3 regions of the Streptomyces sp. NPDC051452 genome follow, and region 3 is predicted to be linked to each of the others. Evidence: riboswitches for the same ligand, from Rfam matches in the RefSeq annotation. Region 3 holds a riboswitch; each other region holds the start of a gene.

Region 1 (5,107 bases), on a different contig from region 3:
CGCGTCGCCGACTGGGCCGACGGCCGGCTGGGGATCTACTCCCTGGCCAAGGCCAACATGCGGAAGATCTTCCCCGACCACTGGTCGTTCATGTTGGGTGAGGTCTGCCTCTACAGCTTCATCATCATCATCCTGACGGGTGTCTATCTGACGCTGTTCTTCCACCCGTCGATGAACGAGGTGGAGTACCACGGCTCCTACGTCCCGCTCCAGGGACAGCTGATGTCCGAGGCGTTCAGCTCGACCCTGCACATCTCGTTCGACGTGCGCGGTGGTCTGCTCGTCCGGCAGATCCACCACTGGGCCGCGCTGATCTTCCTCGCCGGCATGTTCGTGCACATGATGCGCGTGTTCTTCACCGGCGCGTTCCGCAAGCCGCGCGAGATCAACTGGCTGTTCGGCTTCCTGCTGTTCGTCCTCGGCATGTTCACCGGCTTCACCGGTTACTCGCTGCCGGACGACCTGCTCTCCGGCACCGGTGTCCGCTTCACCGAGGGCGCGATCCTGTCCATGCCGATCGTCGGCACGTACATCTCGATGTTCCTCTTCGGCGGTGAGTTCCCCGGACACGACTTCGTCGCCCGGTTCTACTCGATCCACATCCTGCTGCTGCCGGGCATCATGCTCGGCCTGGTGGTCGGCCACCTGATCCTGGTCTTCTACCACAAGCACACGCAGTTCGCGGGCCCCGGCAAGACCGAGAAGAACGTCGTCGGCATGCCCCTGCTGCCGGTCTACATGGCCAAGGCCGGAGGCTTCTTCTTCCTGGTCTTCGGCGCCATCGCGGCGATCGCGGCCATCGCGCAGATCAACCCGATCTGGGCCATGGGCCCCTACCGCCCGGACCAGGTGTCCACCGGCGCCCAGCCCGACTGGTACATGGGCTTCGCCGAGGGTCTGGTCCGCTACATGCCGGGCTGGGAGATCAACTTCTGGGGTCACACGCTCGTCCTGGGCGTGTTCATCCCGCTGGTGCTCTTCGGTCTCGTGCTGATGGCGATCGCGGTCTACCCGTTCATCGAGTCCTGGGTCACCGGCGACAAGAGCGAGCACCACATCCTGGACCGCCCGCGCAACGCCCCGACCCGTACGGCGTTTGGTGTCGCCTGGGTGACGGTCTACATGATCGGTCTGGTGGGCGGTGGCAACGACCTCATCGCCACCCACTTCCACCTGTCGATCAACGCGGTCACCTGGTTCGTCCGGATCTTCTTCTTCGCCGGACCGGTCATCGCGTTCATCGCCACCAAGCGGATCTGCCTCGGCCTGCAGCGCCGGGACCGCGAGAAGGTGCTGCACGGTCGCGAGACCGGCATCATCAAGCGGCTGCCGCACGGTGAGTTCATCGAGGTGCACGAGCCGCTCAGCCAGGAGCAGCTGCACACGCTCACCGCGCACCACCAGTACCGGCCGGCCGAGATCGGCCCGACGGTCGACGAGAACGGCGTCGAGCGCAAGGTGAAGGCCACGCAGAAGCTGCGTGCGAAGCTCTCCAGCGCCTTCTACGGCGAGGACAGCCAGATCCCCAAGCCGAGCGTCGAGGAGTACAAGGAGATCACGAGCGGCCACGGCCACCACTGATCCTCGCGTCGCCACACCACGGTGAAGGGCCCCGTCCGGGTTGCGGACGGGGCCCTTCACCCTGTTCCGGGCTGGATAGGGTGGTCTACGACTTGCAGGACTGTGTACGAGGAGCGGCTGATGAGCGCTGTGACCCCCGCTGGAGGCGACACCGCGGCGGGCCGTTCCTGGCCCGTCCTGCTGAACGGCCTGCTGAACGGCCGTGACCTGAGCGCCGACGAGACCGCCTGGGCGATGGACCTGATCATGCGCGGCGAGGCGACCGACGCGCAGATCGCCGGCTTCATGGTGGCGCTGCGGGCCAAGGGCGAGACGGTCGAGGAGATCTCCGGGCTGGTCCGGACGATGTACGAGCACGCCAACGTGATCGAGGTGCCCGGCCCGGCCGTCGACATCGTCGGTACCGGCGGTGACGGCGCCAAGACGGTGAACATCTCCACCATGTCCTCGATCGTCGTCGCGGGCACCGGTGCGAAGGTCGTCAAGCACGGCAACCGCGCCGCCTCCTCCGCCTCCGGGTCCTCCGACGTCCTGGAGCAGCTCGGGATCAATCTCGGCCTGACCCCGAGACGGGTGGCGGAGGTCGCCGAGGAGGCCGGCATCACCATCTGCTTCGCGGTGAAGTTCCACCCGTCCCTGCGCCATGTGGCCGCCGCGCGCGGCCAGCTGGGCATCCGGACCACCTTCAACGTGCTGGGTCCGCTGACGAACCCGGCCAAGGTGCGGGCCCAGGCGGTCGGCGTGGCCGACCCGCGGATGGCGCCGATCGTGGCCGGTGTGCTCGCCGAGCGCGGCAACTCGGCGCTGGTCTTCCGGGGCGACGACGGCCTGGACGAGCTGACCGTCACCGCCACCTCCCGGGTGTGGGTGGTGCGCGACGGCAAGGTCACCGAGGAGACCTTCGACCCGCGGGACGTGGGCATCGACCTCGTTCCCGTGGACGCCCTGCGCGGCGCGGACGCGGCCTACAACGCGGAGGTCGCCCGCCGTTTGCTGGACGGCGAGCGGGGCCCGGTGCGCGACGCGGTGCTGCTGAACTCGGCGGCCGCGCTGGTCGCCCTCCATCCGACCGACGCGTCCCTCGCCGACCAGCTGCGCGCCGGCATGGCCAAGGCGCGGGAGTCGATCGACTCGGGCGCCGCCAAGCGGTCGCTGGAGCGATGGGTGGCGGCCACCCACGCCTGACCCGGTCCCGTACGAGGCGCGGTCCACATGGCGGACCGCGCCTTGCGCGCCGAAGATCGTGTGGCAGGATACTGAACCAGGTCATGAGTGACAGTCATGAGGCCCCGGCCGACTGTCCGGCAACCCTCCGTCCGTGGCGGGGTGCCCCGGGTGAAGACCAGGTCGTGGACAGCAAGGTCCGCGGCAAGCGCGGACCCCTCACGAATCTCCAGGGGTCCTGGTCGTCGAGGGAGCCTTCCGTGAGCAAGCGAATGCGATAGGGCCGCAGAGCCCCGCCTCCGCATCCCCCTTTTCCCCTCGCCCGCGCTGGAGCCGTGTCCGCTCGCGCGGTGAGTTCCAGCTGCCCACGGGAGTTCCCGCATGTCCGTCACCACTGCCACCACTGCCACCACTGCCGCCACCACCGCCGACCAGCCCGTCTGTGCCCCGCTGCCCGTGCTGGGCCGGGACGTCACCGTCCCGCTCGTGACCGGCGGCGAGGTCGGCTACGCCGCGCTCGACTACGCGGCCAGCGCCCCCGCCCTGCAGCGCGTCTGGGACGACGTCGCCGCCTACGCCCCGTACTACGGCAGCGTCCACCGCGGTGCCGGCTACCTCTCGCAGCTCTCCACGGACCTGTTCGAGAACGCCCGCAAGACGGTCGCCGCCTTCCTCGGCTGCCGCGCCGACGACCAGGTGATCTTCACCCGGTCGACCACCGACTCGCTGAACCTGCTGGCCCGCACGCTCCCGGCCGGCTGCCAGGTCTTCGTGTTCGAGACCGAGCACCACGCCTCCCTGCTGCCGTGGCAGGACGCCCGCGTCACCTACCTCGACGCCCCGCGCACCCCGCGTCAGGCCGTCGAGACCCTGGAGCGGGCCCTCGCCGACCGCGACCCGCACGGCCCGGCGCTGGTCTGCGTCACCGGCGCCTCCAACGTCACCGGCGAGCTGTGGCCGGTGCGCGAGCTGGCCGCGGCCGCCCACGCGCACGGGGCCCGGATCGTCCTCGACGCCGCCCAGCTCGCCCCGCACCACCCGGTGGACCTGCGCGACCTGGACGTCGACTGGGTCGCCTTCTCCGGGCACAAGCTGTACGCCCCCTTCGGCTCCGGTGTGCTGGCCGGCCGCGCCGACTGGCTGCGGGCGGCCGAGCCGTACCTCGCGGGCGGCGGCGCCAGCCGCAAGGTCACCCGGCGGGCCGACGGCGCGGTGGACGTGGAGTGGCACGAGAGCGCCGCCCGGCACGAGGCCGGCTCCCCGAACGTCATCGGCGCCTACTCCATCGCGTCGGCCTGCAAGGCGCTCACCGAGGCCGGCTGGGACACCCTGGTCGCCCGGGAGCGGCACCTGGTCCGCACGGTCCGCGAGGGCCTCGCCGACGTCCCCGAGGTGCGGTTCCTGTCCCTCTTCGGCGACGACGCCCCGCGCGTCGGCGTCCTCTCCTTCGTCGTCGAGGGCTGGAACAGCTCCCACTTCGCCGCCGCCCTGTCCGCCGAGTACGGCATCGGCGTCCGCGACGGCCTCTTCTGCGCCCACCCGCTGGTCCGCACCCTGCTGGGCAGCGACCCGCAGACCCAGGGCGAGTGCGGGGCGCCGGAGGCGGCGCCGGGGGAGAAGTCCCTCAACGCGATCCGGGTGAGCTTCGGCGCCGGCACGCCCGACGAGCACGTGGAGCGGTTCGTCACGGCGGTCCGGGAACTGGTGGCCCAGGGTGCGAAGTGGCGCTACCGCACCGAGGACGGCCGCTGCGTCCCGGCGGTCTGAGACCGAACCCTAGTTGTCCAGGCCGATCGCGAACGCGGCCTCCAGGTCGTGCTGGGAGTAGGTACGGAACGCCACGTGCGTGTCCGTACCCTCCACGCCCGGAATCCTGCTGATCCGGCCGGGGATCACCTCGGCCAGGTCCTCGTGCCTGCGGACCCGCACCATGGCGATGAGGTCGTAGGTGCCGGTGACCGAGAAGACCTCGCTGACGCTCTCCAGCCCGGCGATCTGTTCCGCGATCTCGGGGATCCGGTCCACGCTGGTCTTGATGAGGACGATCGCGGTGATCACGGCTGGTTCTCTCCCTCGGACGCCGGGGCCGGTGCGGACCTCACTCTAGTCGCAAGGCCGTAGCGCACCCACGCGTAGCCGAAGCCGAGGCCGAAGCCCACCAGGTGGGCCAGGTAGGCCACGCCCGGGCCGTCGGAGGCGCGGCCCGCCGCGAGCCACTGCAGGGCCGCCCAGAAGGGCAGGACGACCCAGGCGGGGAAGCGCAGCGGCAGGAAGAACAGAAACGGCAGGAGACTGGTCACGCGGGCCCGGGGGAACAGGTAGAGGAAGGCGCCGAGCACCGCCGAGATCGCCCCTGAGGCGC
Region 2 (5,107 bases), on a different contig from region 3:
AAGCCGTACCCCTTCTCCGCGTTGAACCACTTGACGGTGCCCTGAGCCATGCCTAACTCCCCTATTACTGGCCCTTGCACAGATCCACACTTCGCGGACCCGGGTCAGACCTCGCCCTCCTCCGAAAAGGCCGGGGGGCGTGCGCCGGAACGCGTCGACCGCGGCTGAATGTATCTGTCCAACTGCCCTCTGCAACAGGTCAATCGGACGAGAATTCTGGACGGTCCCGGTCCGGAATGTGGCGAGAATTCGCCCGAATTCAGGGCAAGTCGGGCTCCACAAAAACCACAAAAGCCGCATAAAGCCCGCGCACTTTGGCTACTTCTTATCGGGCTGTGCGGCATGAATCCAGGGCCCGCGACCCGAGGATCGCGACCGTGTTCCCCAACTCTACCGCGCTCAATCACACAGAATTGCCCCCTCCGCTTCTCTCACGGAGGGGGCAATCCCATGAACAATACGTAACCGCTGTTACCGAAGGTAATGATCGGTCATTCCGTCAGCAGCCGCCCGCGACGGCCGGAATGATCGACACACCGGCGCCCTCGGGGGTCGCCGTCTCGAGGCCCTGCTCGAAGCGGACGTCGTCGTCGTTGACGTAGACGTTGACGAACCGGCGCAGCCTGCCCTGGTCGTCCAGCACCCGGGCGGCGATCCCCGCGTGGTTCTTCTCCAGGTCCTCGATGACCTCGGCGAGGGTCCCGCCCTCGGCGGCGACCTCGGCCCGCCCGCCGGTGTAGGTGCGCAGGATGGTCGGGATGCGAACGGTCACGCTCATGCGAGGCCAGCCTCTCGGAAGGAGTCCAGGGTGGGGCGGATGGTGGCGGTCAGGCCGGTGCCGGCCACCGCGTCGAGGGTCTTCAGTCCGTCGCCGGTGTTCAGCACGACCGTGCTCTTCGCCGGGTCCAGCACGCCCTCCTTGAGCAGCTTGCGGGTGACGCCGACGGTCACCCCGCCCGCCGTCTCCGCGAAGATGCCCTCGGTGCGCGCCAGCAGCTTGATGGCGTCCACGATCTCCTCGTCCGTCACGTCCTCCACGGAACCGCCGGTGCGGCGCGCGATGTCCAGGACGTACGGCCCGTCGGCCGGGTTGCCGATGGCGAGGGACTTGGCGATGGTGTCCGGCTTCTGCGGGCGGACCACGTCGTGGCCGGCCTTGAAGGCGGTGGACACCGGCGAGCAGCCCTCGGCCTGCGCGCCGAAGATCTTGTACGGCCGGTCCTCGACCAGTCCCAGCTCCACCAGCTCGCGCAACCCCTTGTCGATCTTCGTGAGCTGGGAGCCGGAGGCGATGGGGACCACGATCTGGTCCGGCAGGCGCCAGCCGAGCTGCTCACAGATCTCGTACGCCAGGGTCTTGGACCCCTCCGCGTAGTACGGCCGCAGATTGACGTTGACGAACCCCCAGCCGTCGCCGGCCGGGTCGCCGATCAGCTCGGAGCAGAAGCGGTTCACGTCGTCGTAGTTGCCCTCGATGCCGACGAGCTCCCCGCCGTAGACCGCGGCCATGACGACCTTGCCCTGCTCCAGGTCGTGCGGGATGAACACGCACGAACGCAGGCCGGAGCGGGCCGCCGCGGCACCCACGGCACCGGCGAGGTTGCCGGTGGAGGAGCAGGAGAGGGTGCTGAAGCCGAAGGCGCGGGCGGCCTCCAGGGCCTGGGCGACGACGCGGTCCTTGAAGGAGTGCGTCGGGTTGCCGGAGTCGTCCTTCACGTACAGACCGCCGGTCACGCCCAGCTCGGCCGCCAGGTTGTCGGCCTTGACCAGCTTGGTCCAGCCCGGGTTGAGGTTGGGCTTGTCGGCGACGTCGGCCGGCACGGGCAGCAGCGGCGCGTACCGCCAGATGTTCGCGGGGCCCGCCTCGATACGCGCCCGCAGCTCCTCGGCGTCATAGCCGGAGAAGTCGTAGGCGATCTCCAGCGGACCGAAACACTCCGCGCAGGCGAAGACGGGGCCGAGGGGGACGCGGTGACCGCACTCGCGGCAGCTCAGGGCCGCGGCGGGCCCGAGGTCGACGGTGGGATTGCCGGTGCTTGCAACTGTCTGCGCAGCCATGGAGGCGAGGCCCTTTCTCCTCATCTTCCTCGCGACGCGTCTCGCCGCGAGACGGATTTGGCACCTTCCCTAGCCGGGAGCCTCGCGTGGAAGACGAGTGCCGGCTGGAGGGTTGCCGGGGCTTCATCGGGCCGTGTCCCTCTGCCCCTCTGGATGAGCGGTATTCGGTTGTGAACGCGCGCGACCCCCGACATGCGATGGTCACCGGCGTTGTTCAAGACTGTAACCGAAGGCCAGGACAGTTGAGATAGTCGTCCGAACCGCGAGACAACGTGAGGAGCCGCAGACCGTGCTGGAAGAAGTCGAGCGCTGGCTGGCCACCCGCTCCTGGTCCGTGACCGATCGTCCGCTCCACGGGCTCCTGGCCGCAAAGCAGCGCACGGGGCAGACGATCAGCGTCGTCCTGCCCGCGCTCAACGAGGAGGAGACCGTCGGCGACATCGTCGCGGTGATCCGGCACGACCTCGTGGAACAGGTGCCGCTGGTCGACGAGATCGTCGTCGTCGACTCCGGCTCCACCGACCGCACCTCGGCGGTCGCCGCCGCGGCGGGCGCCCGGGTCGTCCACCGCGACGACATCCTGCCCCGGCTCCCCGCCGTCCCCGGCAAGGGCGAGGTGCTCTGGCGCTCGCTGCTGGTCACCGGCGGGGACATCGTGTGCTTCATCGACGCCGACCTCAGGGAGTTCTCCTCCGACTTCGTCTCCGGGATCGTCGGTCCGCTGCTCACCGACCCCGGCGTGCACCTCGTCAAGGGCATGTACGACCGCCCGCTCGGCGGCGCCACGGGACAGGGCGGCCGGGTCACCGAACTGATGGCGCGCCCGCTGCTGAACCTGCACTGGCCGCAGCTGGCCGGTTTCGTGCAGCCGCTGGGCGGCGAGTACGCGGCCCGCCGCTCCCTGCTGGAACGGCTGCCGTTCCCGGTGGGCTACGGCGTGGAGCTGGGGATGCTGGTGGACGCCCTGCACCTGGTGGGGCTCGACGCGCTGGCCCAGGTGGACGTGGGCGTGCGCAAGCACCGCCACCAGGACGGCCAGGCGCTGGGCCGGATGGCGGCGGCCATCTACCGCACCGCCCAGCTGCGGCTGGCCCGCGGACACCTGGTCCGGCCCTCCCTCACCCAGTTCGAGCGGGGCGCGGACGGATTCAGGCCGCGCACCTACTCCGTGGACACCGAGGAACGGCCGCCGATGACGGAGATCGCGGAGTACGCGGCACGCCGGGTGGCCTGAGGGACACGGGCGGCCGCCGCCGGAGAACGGCCGTATACAGCCCCTTGCGGGGCGGACCGTACGTTTGAGCGTTTCCGGGCCGGGCTAGGTTGAGGCGTATGGCTTCCACGCACGGTGCTGAGGTGCTGGTCGCGTCCAATCGCGGCCCGGTTTCGTATCAGATGCTCGACGACGGCTCACTGCGCGCCAAACGGGGCGGCGGCGGGCTGGTCTCCGGGCTGTCGGCCATCGGGCCGGACACCGACGCGGTGTGGGTGTGCGCCGCGCTGGGCGACGGTGACCGGGCGGCCGTGCGGCGCGCGGGCGGCGGGCTGCTGCCGGCCGAGGAGACCGGCGGGCAGCGGGTACGGATGCTGGACATCGACGCGACGGTGCACGCCGAGGCGTACAACGGCATCGCCAACTCGGTGCTCTGGTTCGTCCACCACCTGCTCTACCAGACACCGCTGGAGCCGGTCTTCGACGCGGAGTTCCGGCGGCGGTGGGCCTCCTACGAGGCCTACAACCAGGCGTTCGCCGAGGCGCTCGCCGAGGAGGCGGCCGAGGGCGCGGCGGTGCTGATCCAGGACTACCACCTGGCCCTCGCCCCCCGGATGCTCCGCCGGCTCCGCCCCGACCTGCGCATCGGCCATTTCTCGCACACCCCGTGGGCGCCGCCGGACTACTTCCGTCTGCTGCCCGACGACATCGCGGCCGAGCTGCTGACCGGCATCCTGGGCGCGGACCGGGCGGCCTTCCTCACCCGGCGCTGGGCGGACGCCTTCCGGGACTGCTGTCACGCGGTGCTCGGCCCGGGCATCCCCTCGGGCACCCGGATCGGCGTGCACGGGCTCGGCGCGGACGCCGACTTCCTGCGCGAGCGGGCCCACGAGCCGGACGTCGACGAGCGGATGGCGGCACTGCGGGAGGAGATCGGCGAGGGCCGCAAGGCCATCGTCCGCGTCGACCGCACCGAGCTGTCGAAGAACATCGTGCGCGGGCTGCTGGCGTACCGGCAGCTGCTCGAGGACCACCCCGAGTGGCGCGAGCGGGTCGTCCACGTGGCGTTCGCCTACCCCTCCCGGCAGGACCTGGCCGTGTACCGCGACTACACGGCCGAGGTGCGGCGGGTCGCCGACGAGATCAACACGGAGTACGGGACGGCCGGCTGGACGCCGGTGGTACTGCACGTCAAGGACGACTTCGCGCGCTCGCTGGCCGCCTACCGACTCGCCGACGTGGCGCTCGTCAACCCCATCCGGGACGGCATGAACCTGGTCGCCAAGGAGATCCCGGTGGTCTCGGACGAGGGCTGCGCGCTGGTGCTGTCCCGGGAGGCGGGGGCGTACGAGGAGCTGGGCGAGGACGCGATCGTGGTGAACCCCTACGACATCACGGGCACGGCACGGGCGCTGCACCAGGCGCTGACCCTGCCCGACGGCGAGCGGGCGGAGCGGTCGAAGCGGCTGGCCGCGGCGGCGACGGCGCTGCCGCCCGCCCGCTGGTTCCTGGACCAGTTGCACGCCCTGGACGAGGACGCCCCGGGCGGTCAGTCCAGCTGAGCCGCCAGCCTGCGCAGCAGGTCCACCACGCCCGCCGGGCCGTCCACCACCAGGTCGGCCCGCGCGGCCAGTTCCGTCACCTCGCTGCTGCCGCTGCACACCAGCAGCCCGGGGACACGGTCGGCGCGGAGCTTGTCGACGGCGGCGAAGGCGGGCAGGTCGCCCAGGTCGTCGCCGGCGTAGAGGACCGACTCGGCGCCGGTGCGGCGGAGGTGGTCGCTGAGCGCGACGCCCTTGTCCATGCCCGGCGGGCGCAGTTCCAGCACCATCCGGC
Region 3 (5,107 bases):
CCGGTCCGGTCCCCGAGGCCCACGCGTGCGAGCAGTTGGCGGGCGGCTTCCCGGGCCGCCGGCCGGGTCAGCCTCCCGGTGGCGACGGGGGCGGCGGCCACGTTGTCGAGGGCGGTCAGGTGCGGGAAGAGGTTGAAGTTCTGGAAGACGAAGCCGATCCTGCCGCGCTGGGCGAGGATGGCGCGCTCGCCGAGTTCCTTCAGCCGTTCTCCGTCGCGCCGTACGCCGATCAGTTCGCCGCCCACGCTCACATGGCCGATCTCGGGCTTCTCCAGGTGGTTGACGACCCGGAGCAGGGTCGACTTGCCGGAACCGGACGGCCCGAGGATCACGGTGACCTCGCCGGGCCGGATGGTCAGGTCGATGCCGTCGAGGACCCGGTGGGAGCCGTACCACTTGTGGACGTCGTGCACCTCGATCGCGGCGGGGGCGGGCTTGTCGAGGGTCTGGTCGAGGGCCTGTGCGCTGCTCATACGGCGGCCTCCCGGCGCAGCCGGGCCCGCAGGTCGGCCAGGCCGGCCCGGGCTCTCGTGAGCGGTGTCGGGGGCAGGGTGCGGGTGGCGCCCCGGGCGTAGTGCCGCTCGACGTAGTACTGGACGACGGACACGGCGCTGGTCAGGAGCAGGTACCAGACGGTGGCGACCATCAGCAGCGGGACGACGTCGCCGGGATAGGTGTTGCCCATCGACTGCACCGTGCCGAACAGGTCCAGCAGGGAGACGTAGAACACCAGGGACGTGCTCTTGATCAGGCCGATCAGCTGGTTGACGTAGTTGGGGGTGATGGATCTGAGCGCCTGCGGGAAGACGATCCTGCGGAACCGGTAGACCCTGGGCAGGCCGAGCGCGGCCGCCGCCTCGTGCTGGCCCTGGTCGACGGAGAGGATCCCGCCGCGGACCACCTCGGCCGCGTAGGCCGCCTCGTTGAGGCTGAGGCCGATGACGGCGATCGCGACGTCGGTGGCGAGCTTGGACTCGTCGAAGCTGACGAAGGCCGGCCCGAAGGGCACGCCCAGGCTCAAGGTCTTGTACAGGGCACTGAAGTTGTACAGGAAGATCAGTACGACGATCAGCGGGACGGAGCGGAACAGCCAGGTGTACGTCCAGCTGACCGCGCGCAGCACCGGGCTCCCGGAGAGCCGGCCGAGCGCGAGCAGGATGCCGCCGACCAGTCCCAACACGGCGCTCAGGGCGGCGACTTCGAGGGTGACGAGGAGGCCGTCGAGGACGGTCGGGCGCAGGAACCAGTAGCGGAAGCGGTCCCATTGGTAGAAGGGGTTGGTCACCAGGCCGTGCAGGATCTGCGCGACGACGACCAGGACGACGGCGGTGACAATCCACCGCCCGGGCTTGCGCAGCGGCTGGACCCGCTGCGCGGACAGGGGTCTTGGGGGTCTCTCGACGGGTGGCGCCTCGACGAGGGAGAGGGCGGCGCCGGGGGGTTCGCTCATGGGCGGGCTCCGTGGGAGTCGGACCCGGGACGGCGGCGAGCGGCAGCGGGGCCGCGACGGCACTACGGCACGAGGCGGCACACGGGATCGCGCGGAACCGGGAGCTGGGCGGACAACGTCACCTCGCACGCCCGGTGGGCGTGCGGAATCGCGAGGGCCGGAAGGCTGGACCGGGAAGTGGAGGTCAGCCCCGACAGCGGGCTTGGCCCGGTGCGGTACACAGTGCGCTGTTGACGCGGAGCAGATCGACGGCCCGGTCGGCGACCAGGAGCTGGGTGGACGACGGTACGCAGCCCTGGGGGCGGCTCGGCGCCGTCCTGGGAGCTGCGTACATGGCGTCACCTGTCACTCTTGTGGCCCGCGTGGGGCCTCGCGCTTACCGAAATCGTCGTCCGGTCCGGTCGTCACCTGGGGCACCCCACCGCGACGCGAGGGTTGCCGGTCAGCGAGCCAGGGCTTGGCGCTGACGCTCATGACCGTTCTGAGCGGCCAGTAAGGCAGTTGAACGCCCCCCATGTCAACGTCTGTCCGCGAAGCGGACATCGACGACCCGGCCTCACCTGCCGAAAGTGTCCGGGGCGTCCGCTGCGTGGCCGGCCCAGTCCAGGATCTGGACGGCCGCTCCGGCGGCTTCCAGGCCCGCGCAGCGGCCGTGGTGGCGGCGGGCGATGCCGTCGAGGTCGAGGTGGCGGCCGAAGGCGGGGTGGGCGGCGAGGCGGCGCGCGTAGGCCCACAGGGCGCGGTGGCCGGCGATCCGGTGCACGGCACCGGCGTCGAGGTGGCAGCGGTGGACGGTGTCCAGCTGCACCAGGGTCACGAACAGGTCGATGTCGGCGGCGGTGAGCCGGTCGTCCACCAGGTACCGCTCACCGGTCAGCCGGTTCTCCAGCCGGGCCAGGGTGTCGAGCAGTACCTCCAGGGCCGCGGCCCGCTCGGCGGGGTCGGCGTCGGCCCGTCCGGCGCGCTGGGCGGCCTCCTCGACGCCTTCGGCGCACATCCGCTCGACGGCCTCGGCGACGTCCTCCGTCCCGGCCGGGTACAGGCGGGCGGCGTTGCCCTCGCGCGGGAAGCGGTCCAGGTCGCGCAGGATGTCGGGGGCGTGGGTGCTGACGATGCGTCCGGACCAGTCGTCGCTGAGTACGGGCGCGAGGGCGGGACCGGCGTAGTGGTGGGCGCTCGCCTCGTACAGCGGGTACAGCGCCGCGTGACCGCCGCCGGGGTGGTCGGGCTCGGCGGGCAGGAAGGTGACCGGACAGCTGTCGTCCAGTGCGAGGAGGCTGTGTGCGACGGCGAGGCGCAGTCCGTCGGGACAGGCGGTGGACAGATGCAGCCGGTAGCGGTGCGGCACGGCGTAGTGGCCGCTGCGCGCGTCCCGGCCGATCCGGCCCCGGAAGAGGGGGGCGGGGCGGTGGGCGGTCGAGGCGGCGGCGAGCGGAGTGATGGACATGCGTCTCCCCTGGGCGTGAGGTGCGAAGCGGACGGGCGCGCCACCGGACGTCGCCGGGCACCGGCGGGCGGTGCGCGCAAGGGGCCGGGCTCGGGGCCGGGCGATGCGGACGAGGGGCCGGGTCAGCGCCGGCCGCTGATCGCGCTGCAGACGCGCTGCAGGTCGATGTGCCGGCGGGAGGTGAGCAGGGGTGCGCGCAGCGGCGTGCGGCCCGTCCGGGCGGCGAGCGTCGCGAGGCGCGTCATGGTTCCCTACCCGTTCACTAGGATTCCCTTACTGGAGTGTCGATCCGGCTCCGGGTGACGTCAAGGGGGCGTCCACCCCTGGGACTCCGGGCTGGCGGGACCCGCCGAGGTCTCCTCAGCCACAGAAACATGTGACATAGTACTGCCGTGGCGAACCGACTGAGCTGCGATGTCGTGGTCGTCGGGGCCGGGATGGTGGGCGCGGCGTGCGCACTGTACGCCGCCCGGGCCGGTCTCGACGTGCGGGTGGTGGACCGGGGTCCGGTGGCCGGCGGCACCACCGGCGCCGGAGAGGGCAACCTGCTCGTCTCCGACAAGGAACCGGGTCCCGAACTCGAACTGGCCCTGCTGTCGGCCCGGTTGTGGGCGGAGCTGGCAAAGGAGCTGGGTTCCGCGATCGAGTACGAACGCAAGGGGGGCCTCGTGGTCGCCCGGACGCCCGGCGCCCTGGCGGCGCTGTCCGGCCTCGCCACCCGGCAGCGGGCCGCCGGCGTCGCGACCGAGCCGGTGGACGAGGACCGGCTCCACGAACTGGAACCCCACCTGGCCCCCGGATCGGCGGGCGGCGTGCTGTATCCGCAGGACGCCCAGGTCATGCCCGCGCTCGCCGCCGCGCGGCTGCTCCAAGCCTGCGGTGTCCGCCCGCACACCGGTCGCGCGGTGACGGGGCTGCTGCGGGCGGCGGACGGCTCGGTGCGCGGGGTTCGCACCGAGGGCGGCGACCTCCACGCGCCCGCGGTGGTGAACGCGGCCGGGACCTGGGGCGGCGCCGTCGCGGCACTCGCGGGCGTACGCCTGCCGGTACTCCCCCGGCGCGGCTTCGTCCTGGTCACCGAGCCGCTGCCCCGGATGATCCGGCACAAGGTGTACGCCGCGGACTACGTGGCCGACGTGGCCAGCGACTCGGCCGGCCTGCGCGCCTCGCCGGTCGTGGAGGGCACCGCCGCCGGACCGGTCCTGATCGGCGCCACGCGCGAACGGGTGGGTTTCGACCGTTCGTTGTCGCTGACGGCGGTACGGGCACTGGCGGCCGGGGCGATCGGGCTGTTCCCGTTCCTGGAGCGGGTCAGCGCGCTGCGGACGTACGCGGGCTTCCGGCCGTATCTGCCCGACCACCTCCCGGCGATCGGCCCCGATCCGCGGGTACCGGGGCTGTTCCACGCCTGCGGGCACGAGGGCGCCGGCATCGGACTCGCCACGGGAACAGGCAAGTTGATCGCACAGGCGCTCACTGGGAAGACGGCGGAGCTGGATCTGACACCGTTCCGGCCGGAGCGCTTCGACACCGAGGGAGGTCACACGCCGTGAATTCGCAGGAGTCGGCCCGGGCACGACCGGGCGAGTCCTTCACCGTCACCTTCGACGGCCGGCCGCTGGCCGCGCTGCCCGGCCGTACCGTCGCCGCCGCCCTGTGGGCGGCCGGCGTGACGGCCTGGCGCGGCACCCGCGGCGGCGGCCGCCCCCGCGGCGTCTTCTGCGGGATCGGGGTGTGCTTCGACTGCCTGGTCACCGTCAACGACCGCCCCAACCAGCGAGCCTGTCTGGTCCCGCTGCGCCCGGGCGATGTGATCCGCACGCAGCTGGGGACGGGCCGGGACGATGACTGAGCGCCCGCATCTCGCCGTCGTCGGGGCGGGCCCGGCGGGACTCGCGGGGGCACTGGCGGCTGCCGCACGGGGCGTCCGGGTGACCCTCCTGGACGCGTCCGAGCAGGCGGGCGGCCAGTTCTACCGTCAGCCCGCCCCCGCCCTCGGCGCACACCGGCCACGGACCCCGCTCCACCGCCGGCGCGCCTGGGAGCGCCTGCGCGACGGACTCGCCCGGCAGCGCGCCACCGGCCTGATCCGACACCTGACGGATCATCATGTCTGGTCGGTGCAGCGGGACTCGCCGGCCGGTCCGGTCACCGTGCACGCGTTGCGGGGCCCCGCGCAGGAGGAGGGTGTCGCCGTCCGCGCGGACGCC

What was found. A riboswitch is a leader RNA that binds a small molecule or an ion and turns the genes downstream of it on or off. The one in region 3 is predicted to bind S-adenosylmethionine.
Region 1: another riboswitch for S-adenosylmethionine. It lies ahead of ACIBA9_RS14105 (aminotransferase class V-fold PLP-dependent enzyme); the one in region 3 lies ahead of ACIBA9_RS00530 (amino acid ABC transporter permease).
Region 2: another riboswitch for S-adenosylmethionine. It lies ahead of thrC (threonine synthase); the one in region 3 lies ahead of ACIBA9_RS00530 (amino acid ABC transporter permease).

Annotation. Positions count from the first base shown of each region.
Region 1 is NZ_JBITEB010000004.1:407,271-412,377, reverse strand. It holds gene ACIBA9_RS14115 (cytochrome bc complex cytochrome b subunit) at 1-1,581, shown strand, start outside; gene trpD (anthranilate phosphoribosyltransferase) at 1,702-2,766, shown strand; SAM riboswitch class IV at 2,846-2,962, shown strand; gene ACIBA9_RS14105 (aminotransferase class V-fold PLP-dependent enzyme) at 3,127-4,512, shown strand; gene ACIBA9_RS14100 (Lrp/AsnC ligand binding domain-containing protein) at 4,522-4,803, opposite strand; gene ACIBA9_RS14095 (rhomboid family intramembrane serine protease) at 4,800-5,107, opposite strand, start outside.
Region 2 is NZ_JBITEB010000018.1:50,382-55,488, forward strand. It holds gene ACIBA9_RS31630 (cold-shock protein) at 1-50, opposite strand, end outside; gene ACIBA9_RS31635 (MoaD/ThiS family protein) at 500-778, opposite strand; gene thrC (threonine synthase) at 775-2,058, opposite strand; SAM riboswitch class I at 2,076-2,218, opposite strand; gene ACIBA9_RS31645 (glucosyl-3-phosphoglycerate synthase) at 2,348-3,292, shown strand; gene ACIBA9_RS31650 (trehalose-6-phosphate synthase) at 3,391-4,833, shown strand; gene otsB (trehalose-phosphatase) at 4,821-5,107, opposite strand, start outside.
Region 3 is NZ_JBITEB010000001.1:105,742-110,848, reverse strand. It holds gene ACIBA9_RS00535 (amino acid ABC transporter ATP-binding protein) at 1-473, opposite strand, end outside; gene ACIBA9_RS00530 (amino acid ABC transporter permease) at 470-1,450, opposite strand; SAM riboswitch class IV at 1,818-1,928, opposite strand; gene ACIBA9_RS00525 (glutathione S-transferase C-terminal domain-containing protein) at 2,007-2,897, opposite strand; gene ACIBA9_RS00520 (putative leader peptide) at 3,020-3,142, opposite strand; gene ACIBA9_RS00515 (NAD(P)/FAD-dependent oxidoreductase) at 3,290-4,450, shown strand; gene ACIBA9_RS00510 ((2Fe-2S)-binding protein) at 4,447-4,749, shown strand; gene ACIBA9_RS00505 (NAD(P)/FAD-dependent oxidoreductase) at 4,742-5,107, shown strand, end outside.